One region of the Asanoa sp. WMMD1127 genome, then DNA from elsewhere that is predicted to be linked to it. Evidence: riboswitches for the same ligand, from Rfam matches in the RefSeq annotation. Region 1 holds a riboswitch; each other region holds the start of a gene.
What was found. A riboswitch is a leader RNA that binds a small molecule or an ion and turns the genes downstream of it on or off. The one in region 1 is predicted to bind cyclic di-AMP.
Positions count from the first base shown of each region.

Region 2: linked by a shared signal. The riboswitch ahead of O7635_RS36555 (hypothetical protein) and the one ahead of O7635_RS00770 (C40 family peptidase) in region 1 are both predicted to bind cyclic di-AMP.
Region 3: linked by a shared signal. The riboswitch ahead of O7635_RS06420 (hypothetical protein) and the one ahead of O7635_RS00770 (C40 family peptidase) in region 1 are both predicted to bind cyclic di-AMP.

Region 1 is NZ_JARUBP010000001.1:135,060-138,327, reverse strand. Features, by position in the region: gene O7635_RS00775 (hypothetical protein) at 79-1,020, shown strand; gene O7635_RS00770 (C40 family peptidase) at 1,085-2,041, opposite strand; cyclic di-AMP (ydaO/yuaA leader) riboswitch at 2,050-2,176, opposite strand; gene O7635_RS00765 (ABC transporter ATP-binding protein) at 2,564-3,268, shown strand, end outside.
Region 2 is NZ_JARUBP010000001.1:7,653,705-7,656,972, reverse strand. Features, by position in the region: gene O7635_RS36560 (SRPBCC family protein) at 1-443, shown strand, start outside; gene O7635_RS36555 (hypothetical protein) at 498-1,568, opposite strand; cyclic di-AMP (ydaO/yuaA leader) riboswitch at 1,577-1,707, opposite strand; gene O7635_RS36550 (cation diffusion facilitator family transporter) at 1,875-2,786, opposite strand; gene O7635_RS36545 (ABC transporter permease) at 2,957-3,268, shown strand, end outside.
Region 3 is NZ_JARUBP010000001.1:1,298,803-1,302,070, reverse strand. Features, by position in the region: gene O7635_RS06425 (glutamate-cysteine ligase family protein) at 1-976, opposite strand, end outside; cyclic di-AMP (ydaO/yuaA leader) riboswitch at 1,354-1,486, shown strand; gene O7635_RS06420 (hypothetical protein) at 1,489-2,535, shown strand; gene O7635_RS06415 (glycoside hydrolase family 65 protein) at 2,532-3,268, opposite strand, start outside.

The sequences.
Region 1 (3,268 bases):
TACAAGTGCGACGAACGGCTGGCGTCCGATAGGGGGACGCCAGCCGTTCTTGTCGTACCCCCGCGGGAGCCTTCACCCATGACACCTTCCGTGGTTCATCGGGCGGTCCTGCCGGCCGCTCCGGTCTACGAGTTCGCCCTCAGCGTCCGCGCGCTCGAGGGCTTCACGCCCATGGCGGGCGACCACCGCATCGCCGACGGCTGGGTGCGGCGGGCGTTCGCCCATCCCGACGCCGCCAGGGCCGCCGCGGGGGCGGCCGTGGTGGCCGAGGTCGGGGCCGACGCCTCCGGCGGCGTGCGGCTGGCGGTGCACGCCGCCTCGGCGCTGACGCCCGACGAGGCCACCGCGGTCGAGCGGGCCGTCGCCGACTGGCTCGGCCTGCGTGACGACCTGACCGGTTTCCACGCGGTCGCCGAGGCCGACCCGGCGATGGCGCCGCTGCTCCGCGTCGCCCGGGGCCTCCACCAGGTGCGCTTCCCGTCCCTGGCCGAGGCGACGGTCTACTTCACGCTCACCCACCGCAGCACCGAGTGGTTCGCCGGCGCCCGCCGCCGACGCATGGCGGCCGACCTCGGCCCGTCCATGGTGGTCGACGACGTGGTCTACCGCGCGTTCCCCGCCCTCGACGTGGTGGCCGGCCTGAGCGACGACCGATTGCTGGCCTACACGGGCAACGCCCAACGCGCGGCCCGCGTCCGCGAGGTGGCCGCCGGCGTGGCGGGGCTGGGGGAGACGTGGCTGCGCGCGGCGCCCCACGCCAACGCCCGCGCGGCGCTGCTGGCCCTGCCGGGCGTGGGCCCGTTCACCGCCGACGCGCTGCTGCTGCGCGGCCTGGGCCGGCCCGACGAGGTTCCGCTCGAGATGCGCCCGTTCCGGCTGGCCGCCGAGCAGGTCTACGGCGCGCCACCGCCGACACCCGACGAGCTACGCGCCCGCTACGGCCGCCACATCGGCTGGTGGGCCTACGTCACCCGCACGGCCCTGCCGTGGTGCGAGACCCCGACCCCGGTCCGGGCCTGACCGTTTGACGCGGTGACCGACGCATGGGGAGGACCGAACCGGTCCTCCCCATGCGGGTGGTCGATCAGCGCACGCGGCCGTAGCCGTAGGGCGACATCATGTCCACTGAGGCCAGCTTCACCGACTCGCCGAACGTGGGCGCGTGGATCACCTGGCCGCCGCCGACATACAGGGCGACGTGCCCCAGCCCCGAATAGAAGACCAGGTCACCGGCGGCCAGCTGGCTCCGCGAGATGTGGGCGACCTTGTCCCATTGCATCGCGGCGTTGTGCGGCAGCGTCTTGCCCGCCGCGCGCCAGGCGGCCAGCGTCAGGCCCGAACAGTCGTAACCGTTGGGTCCTTCGGCGGCCCAGACATAGGGCGTCCCGATCGCGTTGTACGCGTACCGGACCGCGACACCCGCCTTGCCGGAGACCGACGGGATCTTCCCCGAATAGGATGAGCCGCTCGACGTCGAGGAGCCGTAGGCCTGCCTGCGCAGGTCGTACAACTTGTCGAGGTCGTTCTCGATCTTCTTCTTGCGGGCCTGCAGCTCCTTGGCCTGCGCGTCCTGCTGCGCCCGGGCCGTGGCCAGCCGTTGCTGGTCGCTCGTGAGCTGCTCGCGGGTGCTCCGGAACGCGTCGATCTGGGTCTGGCGCTCCCGCGCCAGCGAGTCCAGCGCCGCCATCCGGTCCAGCATGTCGTCGCCACCCGCCAGCAGAGCGCTGGCCGGGCCGAGCCGGCCGGTCTGGTAGGCCGCGACGGCGATGTCACCGACGTCCGCCTGGGCCGCGTCGAGCTGCTGCTGCAGCGGGCCCAGCCGGTCGGCCACCTGGCCCGCCTGCTTCTTGGTTGCCTTCGTCTCCTCGTTGAGCTTGTTGTAGGCCTCGACGACCTTCTCCAGCTCGGCGGAGGACTTGTTGATCTTCGCGGTGAGCTCGCTGGCCGACGGTTCGGCCGACGCGGCGCCCGCGGGCACCGCGACGACTACCGCCATGGCGACCAGCACGAGCGCACGCAGCGACATCCGTGCTGACGACAAAGGGCAGACCCTTCTTCCGCAGCCGCCTACCGGGTTAGCTGTCGGGTTCGGACGAGAAGGACGCCCTACCGCGGTGCGGATTCACCCCAGTGCTCCGTCGGGTCCCCGATTCGCCAGCGTGGGCCCGGGTCGTCTGGGCGCCCGGGGGACGGGCGCGGCACGGGCCGGCGATTCGGCGGCACCGGCGCGGAGCCACCCGGGGGGATGGCTGAGGACCACACCGGCGCCTCACCGTAACCCCGCGCCCCACCAGCACAAAGCCGAGCGGGGGCGAACTGCGGCTTTCGAGGCAATGATCCGCGCCGAAAGCGGGACACCTCACGCCGTGGGCAAAAGAAATTTCATTGGCAGTGCAAAAATCTTGGTCGCAGCTCTAGCGACGCCGGGTTACCACGTAGTTAAATGTGTTTCACCTTGTGACCCAGGCCACACCTGACCATCTCCGCATGCCAGCCTGACCGCATAAGTGGGGCGCCCCCGGTGCTGCAAGTCCGAAATCTCGAGGTCGTCTACGACGACGTGATGCTTGTGTTACGCGGTGTCTCGCTCGACGTCCCGAGCGGCGCCGTCGTCGCCCTGCTCGGCGCCAACGGAGCGGGCAAGACGACACTGCTGCGCGCCCTGACCGGACTGCTCGACGTCCACGACGGCGCGGTGACCAAAGGCTCGGTGACCCTCGACGGCCAACCCATCCACGGCCTGCGCCCCGCCGCGATCGTGCGGCGCGGCATCAGCCAGGTGATGGAGGCCCGCCGGATCTTCGGCGAGCTGAGCGTGGAGGACAACCTCCGGGTCGGCGGCCACACCAACCCGGGCGCGGTGGGTGCGCGGCTCGACCACGTCTACGGCCTGTTCCCCGTGCTCAAGGAGCGTCGCCGCAAGGTGGCCGGCTACCTGTCCGGAGGTGAACAGCAGATGCTCGCGATGGGGCGGGCGCTGATGGCGAAACCTCGCTACCTGTTGCTCGACGAGCCGAGCCTCGGTCTCGCGCCGCGCCTGGTCGACCAGGTCCGCGAGATCATCGTCGAGATCAACAAGTCGGGCACGGCGGTGCTGCTCGTCGAGCAGAACGCGGCGATGGCGCTGTCGATCGCGAGCCACGGCTACGTGCTGGAGACCGGCAAGGTCGTCCTCGACAAGCCCGCCGACCGGCTGCTGGCCGACGACGACGTGCGCGAGTTCTACCTCGGCCTCGGCGCCGCCGACACCGGCACGGCGCGCCGCTCG
Region 2 (3,268 bases), 7.5 Mb from region 1:
CCTTCGAGGCGCGCTGCGAGCCGGAGGTGGCGGTCGCGCTGCTGTCGGACTTCAGCCGGCACACGGAGCTGCACCCGTTCATCGTCAAGGTCACCGAGCGACCGCCGGTCGACGGCGCGGTGCGCAGCTTCGTCATCAACGACCGCTTCCCGCTGGGCCCGTTCCACTTCACGACGACCTACACGGCGGACGTGCTGGCGATCAACCGTCCCGGCCCGAGCGCCGGCCCGGCGGAGATCATCACCCTGGCCCGCCAGCGCCCCGGCACGACGCTGCGCAACAACACCCGCATCCACCCGATGTCCGGCGGCGGCATCCGCGCCGACGTCACGATCACGCTCACCGCGCCGACACCGCTCTACGCGTACGCCTTCAAGCAGGCCCAGGCGGCCCACCACGCACTGGCCGAGCGCCTCCCGCGGGTGCTGGAGAAGCAGGCCTGACGAACGCATCCGGGGGTACGCCGCGCGGCGTACCCCCGGATGGTTTTCGGGACCTCAGTAGACGCTCAGGTGGACGTGGTTGGTGTGGTCGCTGGACGGGTCTCCGCCCGCCCCGCTGTAGGCCTTCCAGCCGCTGCTCGGCAGCCAGATCTGCCGGTACCAGATCACGTAGAGCACGGCCAACCGGTCCGAGTTGCGGATGAAGTAGTTGGCCAGGTTGGTGCCGTAGGTCTTGTCTCCACCGGTCGCGTCGCCCTCGAAGCCGCCCTTGGCCGCCGCGTAGTCGCACGCCCGGCCCTTGGGATGCTCGCCGGAACCGCCGCTGCGGTAACACGAGACATAACGCGTGAAGCCCGCCGCCTTCGCCTGCTGCAGGGCGTGCAGGTTGCGCGGGGTGATGCAGCCGTTGGCCGGTGTCGGGTCGTTGACGCTGCACGACTCGGTGGGCCAGCTGCCGTCGCTGTTGCGCTTCGCCGGTGTGGCCGTGGCGCCGCCGGAGCCGCCGGTGTTGCTCCCGGAGCCGCCCGACTGCGCCGCCTTCGCCGCGGCCGCCTTCTGCTGGCGGGCGGCCACGTCGAGTGCCCGCTCGGCCTGGTCCTTGCGGGCCTTCATGAGGGCGACCTGGCGCTCCTGCTCGCGTACCTCCGTCTTGATCGCCGCCGTCGCCTCGGCAGCCTTCGCCTTGGTCTGCTCCAGGTTGCTGATCTCACGCTGCTCGTTGGCGGCGACCATGCCGAGCGCGTTGGCCCGTTCCAGGAAGCGGTCGGGGGAGTCCGCGTTGATCAGCGCCGACATCGGGCCGAGCCGGCCGGTGCGGTAGGCCGTGCGGCCGATCTCCGCGACCGCGTCGACGTGCGAGGCCAGGTCCTGCTCGACGGTCCGGAGGGTGGCCTCCTGCTCCTTCTGCTTGGCCTGGGACCGCTTCAACGCCGCCTGCGCGTCGAGGAAGCCCCGGCTGGCCTTGTCGAGCTGGTCCCGCAGCTCGGCGGTGCCGCCCTCGTCGTCGGGGTCGGCGTTGGCCGGCGCCATCGGGCCGACGAGCCCGACGACGAGGCCGAACAGCACGACGGTCGCGACCCGGATCCATCGTCGTCGGAGGTGCGGATGACTGGGGGGATCGATCATCTGGGGGCATGTCCTTCCGTCAGCCGCCGACCGGGTTAGCTGACGGGTTCGGGACGGAAGTTGATCCCTACCGCTGGCGCGGATTCACCCCAGGTGCCTGGTTCCCCGGCTCGCCGTGGCGATTAGGCGACGATCTCCGCAGGCACCGGTGGGGTGCCGGCCAGCGAAGATCGATCTGGAGACTACCGAGGAATGCCTACTCTGCGGGAGCGCCGTTAAAAGCGCATTAGCCGGGCTTGCCCGGATTTATCCGGGCAAATCTCGGCTGAAGGTCACGAAAGTTAAGGCCGATCTAAGCACCCACGGTCACCAACTCGCGGTACGGCAGTCGCCGGTGGCCGCCACCGGCTCCACCTGAAGGGTGGCGTGGTCGATGCCGAAGCCGTCGTGCAGCGCCTCCCGGGCCGCCGCCAGCACCGTGGCCACCTCCGCGTCGCCCTCGATGCCGAGGTGCGCCGAGGCCACGTCCATGCCCGAGGTCAGCGTCCAGACGTGCAGGTCGTGCACGTCGCAGACGCCCGGCACCGCGCCCAGCGAGGTGCGCATGGCCGCGACGTCGAGGTGCTCCGGCGCGGCCTGCACCAGGATCCGCAGCGCCTCGCGACCGAGCTTCCAGGTGCGGGGGAGGATGAACAGGCCGACCGCGACCGCGATCAGCGGGTCGACCAGGAACCAGCCGGTGGCGGCGATGATGCCGGCGCCGACCAGCACGCCGACGGAGCCGACGAGGTCGCCGAGCACCTCCAGATAGGCGCCGCGGACGTTGATGCTCTCGCGTGCGCCCTCGCGCAGCAGCCCGAACGCCACGATGTTGGCCACCAGGCCCAGCCCGGCCACGATCAGCATCGGCGTCGTGTCGACCGCGGGCGCGTCGCCGAACCGGCGCACGGCCTCGACCAGCACGTAGATCGCGACGCCGAACAGCAGCACCGCGTTGGCCAGCGCGGCCAGGACCTCCAGGCGATAGAGGCCGAAGGTCCGCTGCGGGTCGCGGGCGGCCGCCCGCCGGGCCGCGGTGATCGCGGCGAGCGCCATGCCGATGCCGAGCACGTCGGTGAACATGTGGCCGGCGTCGGAGAGCAGGGCCAGGGAGCCGGTGGCGAACGCGGTGACGGCCTCGACCACCATGAAGACGGCGAGCAGCGCGAAGGCGGCCCAGAGGCGCCCCCGGTGCCGCGCGCCGGCGTCGCGCGCGCCGTGGTCGTGTCCTGCTCCCACCGGTCCTCCTGCCTGGCTCGCTCGCTGCTGGCTCCAGTCTTATGCAAACATCGCTATGTATGCAAAGGTGACACCGGTAACCATTCCCATTGTCCGTCGGCCGGTGGTGTCGGGATGTTTACCGCAGGGGTGTGGCGTGACCCCTGTTGCCCTTGGTCAGACTGGGCGTCGTGAAACGGCCTCTCCTTCGCCTCGCCGTCACCGGTTTCCGGGCCCACGCCGTGCGGCTGGTGCTGACCGGTTTCGCGGTGATGGTGGGAGTCGGCTTCCTCGCGGGCACCCTGGTCTACGGCGACACCGCCCGGGCCGCCTTCTACGACGACCTGGCCCGCTCGGCCCGCAACGTCGACGTGGCCGTCGAGCCGGCCGGGCTGCTCGCCGAGCGCGACACGGTGGAGACCATCGCCGCCCTCGACGGGGTCGCGGCCGTGGACGGCCGGATGGCGGCCTGGCTCAGCATGCTGGACCGCGAGGGCAAGATC
Region 3 (3,268 bases), 1.2 Mb from region 1:
CCGCGGCCGCCGCGTCGGCGGCGAGCGGGTCGTCGAGCAACGCCGTCACCACCGCCAGCGGCACCACCCAGCCGTCGCCGGGCTGCTGGTCGATCATGCGGAACTCGAGGTAGCCGCGCGGGCGTACCGGTGGCACAAGGGTGCCCAGGTGGCGCTCCAGATCCTCCAGGGTGGCGGGGCGCGGACCATGCCCCCGCAGCCAGGACCGCATCGTCAGGCCGGTCGGCACCAGCCAGGGTTCCGGCCCCGCGACCATGGCGACGTTGGCGCGCAGCGCGTAGCGGGCCCAGTCGGACCGGGGCTCGCCGCCCGCTCGCGGCGCGCGGGTGCGGCTCGCGTCCGTGCCGAAGCGCAGCGCCTGGCGGTAGGAGACCCAGCGGGTGCCGCGTACGGCGTGGGGCGAGTTGGCGAACGCCGCCAGCAGGACCGGGCCGATCGCGTCGGCCAGCCACCAGCGCATCCGGTAGCCGGCCCAGCCGTCGGAGTCGTCGCCGGCGTCCAGGCAGACCTGCACGCTGGCGGAGTTGCACATGACCGCCAGCCCTTTGCCGCCCGACCGGGCGTGGTATTCGGCGAGCGCGACGTAGCGCGGGTGCGTCGTGACCAGCTCGGGCCGGCGGTGCGCGTCGAGACCGGTGCCGTCCAGCACCAGGCCCTCGGCGGACAGCGCCGACCGCACGATGGCGAGGTCGGTGCGGGCGGCCGACACGCAGTCGGACAGGGACGCGCCGACCGCTGACGAGATCTCCAGCTGGCCGCCTGGCTCGATGGTGATCTGGCCGCCGCCGGGCAAGGAGCCCAGGCCGGCGGTGGCCGCGGTCAACCGGGCGATCGACGGGCGCGCCAGCGGCGCGCGCGGGTCGCGCACGGGATATTCCAGCTCGACGCCGACCCGGCCGATCGGGCCGACCCGAAATCCCGCGGCGGCGACATAGGTCTCCGCCGCTTGCTCCGTGAGGACGGCGATGTCGTCCACGGCGCCTCCGATGAGTGCGGTTATCTGCCGCCGTCGGCAGGAGTCGCCGGCGGCGCCGTTGGGGTGGGGTGGTGTGCCGGCCGGTAACCCGGTCGGGGTGACTCCATTAGCGGCCCCGCGAGCCTCCTTGTCCAGCGGAACCGGCCAACTCGAAATGAACACCCGATTGACCACACGTTCGGCTGACACCGGCGGTTGCGTACGCCTTCTTTCACGTTTTCCCGTGCCCTTTCTTAAGCGCTCCTTACGTCACCGAAAGTCGTTGGTACGTAACGCATTCCAGGGCAAAGGAAGAGGCATCCGATCCTTGCGAAGAATAGGTCGGGATCGGTTAAGCTGGCTCCGGCTTCCGCCGGATCATCCCCCCGGTGACCCCGGCGCAGTTGCCGCCTAATCGCCGAGAGGCGAGCCGGGGACCCGTGTTCCTGGGGTGAGTCCGCGACAGCGGTAGGGGTTGTTCCGCCCCGAACCCGTCAGCTAACCCGGTAGGCGGCCCTACCGAAGGAACGTGAATGACGCGCAAAGGACGCACGCGCGCTCTCGCCCGGCGCGCCGCCCTGGTCGGCACCGTAACGCTGCTGGTGGGCATCGGCCTCGCCCCGGCAGCGGTCGCCGCACCCAACCCCACCCCCTCACCGCCCCGCGAAGGCGGAAAGAACGAACTGATCGACGAGGCCATCGAGCGCACCAGTCGCGCCTTTGTCGAGGCGAAGAACGCGGTCACCGACTCCCGCAAGAAGCAGGACGCGCTCAACAAGGAGATGGCCCGGCTCGAAGTGCGCCGGGCCGCGCTGGCGCCGCAGGCCGCCGAGATCGCCCGGCACAACTACATGAACGGCCGGATCGGTCCGGCGCTCATGTTGCTCAACAGCCGGGACGAGAACGAGTTCCTGGACAAGGCCGAGACCCTCGAGATGCTGTCGGCGTACGACAACGAGCGGTTGGCCGAGCTCGCCGACAACCAGCGCCAGGCCGCGGCGGCCAAGGCCCAGCTCGACCTGGAGACCAAGCGCGAGTCGGCCCAGCTGGCCGTGATGGCCAAGCAGAAGTCCGATGTGGAGAAGGCGTTCAAGCTCGCCGGCGGTCGGACGGTGAACGGCAACGCGTACGTGAACCAGCCCGTCGCCCGGCAGTCGCCGCGTGCCTCGGACGGCTCGTTCCCGGCGCAGTCGTGCAGTGTGGACGACCCGACGACCAACGGGTGCATCACGCCGCGCACGCTGTTCGCGCTCAAGGAGACCCAGCGGCTGGGCTTCAAGCGGTTCGTCTCGTGTCACCGGGACGGCGGCCCCTTCGAGCATCCGAAGGGGCGCGCCTGCGACTTCTCGGTGTTCAAGACCAACGACTTCGGCAGCGGGGACGCCCAGGGCGACGCCCGGTTCTACGGCAACAACCTGGCGGCGTTCCTGGTGAAGAACGCCGACAAGCTGGGGATCCTCTACGTCATCTGGTACCGGCAGGTGTGGCTACCGTCGACGGGCACCTGGAAGTCCTACAGCGGCGCCCATGGCGACCCGTCCAGCGACCACACCAACCACGTCCACTTGTCGCTTCTCTAGCGCCGCCTGGTGTCGGGCACCGGCCTGCGGGCCGGGGCCCGACCCGCGGGCTGGCGCGGCTGCCGGCGGTGCGGATCGAGCTGCGGGATCTTGACCCGCACCTCCTTCTCGCAGGTCACCGTGATCGGCTCGCCATGGTGGCTGAGGTCGATGCTGGCATCGTCGGGCTCGCCGTCCCGCAGCGAATAGATCGCCTCGTGCTGCCGCACGTCGACCCGCAGCCGCTTGCCCTTCCACATGAGAGCGAACTCCAACCGGCTGATCCGGGCCGGCAGGCGCGGCATGAACGTGAGCTGCTCCTCGTGGTCGCGCATGCCGCCGAACCCGGCGACCAGGCCGAGCCAGGCGCCGGCGAGGGCGGCGATGTGCAGCCCCTCCCGGGTGTTGTTGTGGATGTCGTGCAGGTCCATCAGCGCGGCCTCGCCGAGGTAGTCGTGGGCCAGCTCGAGGTAGCCCACCTCGGCCGCGACCACGGCCTGCGTGCACGCCGACAACGACGAGTCGCGGACCGTACGCCGCTCGTAGTAGTCGAAGTTGCGCAGTTTCTGCTCGTCGGAGAACGCGTCGCCGCACCAGTGCATCGCCAGCACGAGGTCGGACTGCTTGACCACCTGGCGCCGGTAGAGGTCGAAGTACGGGTAGTTGAGCAGCAGCGGGTAGTTCTCCGGCGGCGTGTTGTCGAAGTCCCACTCCTGGTAGCGGGTGAAGCCCTCGACCTGCGGGTGCACACCGA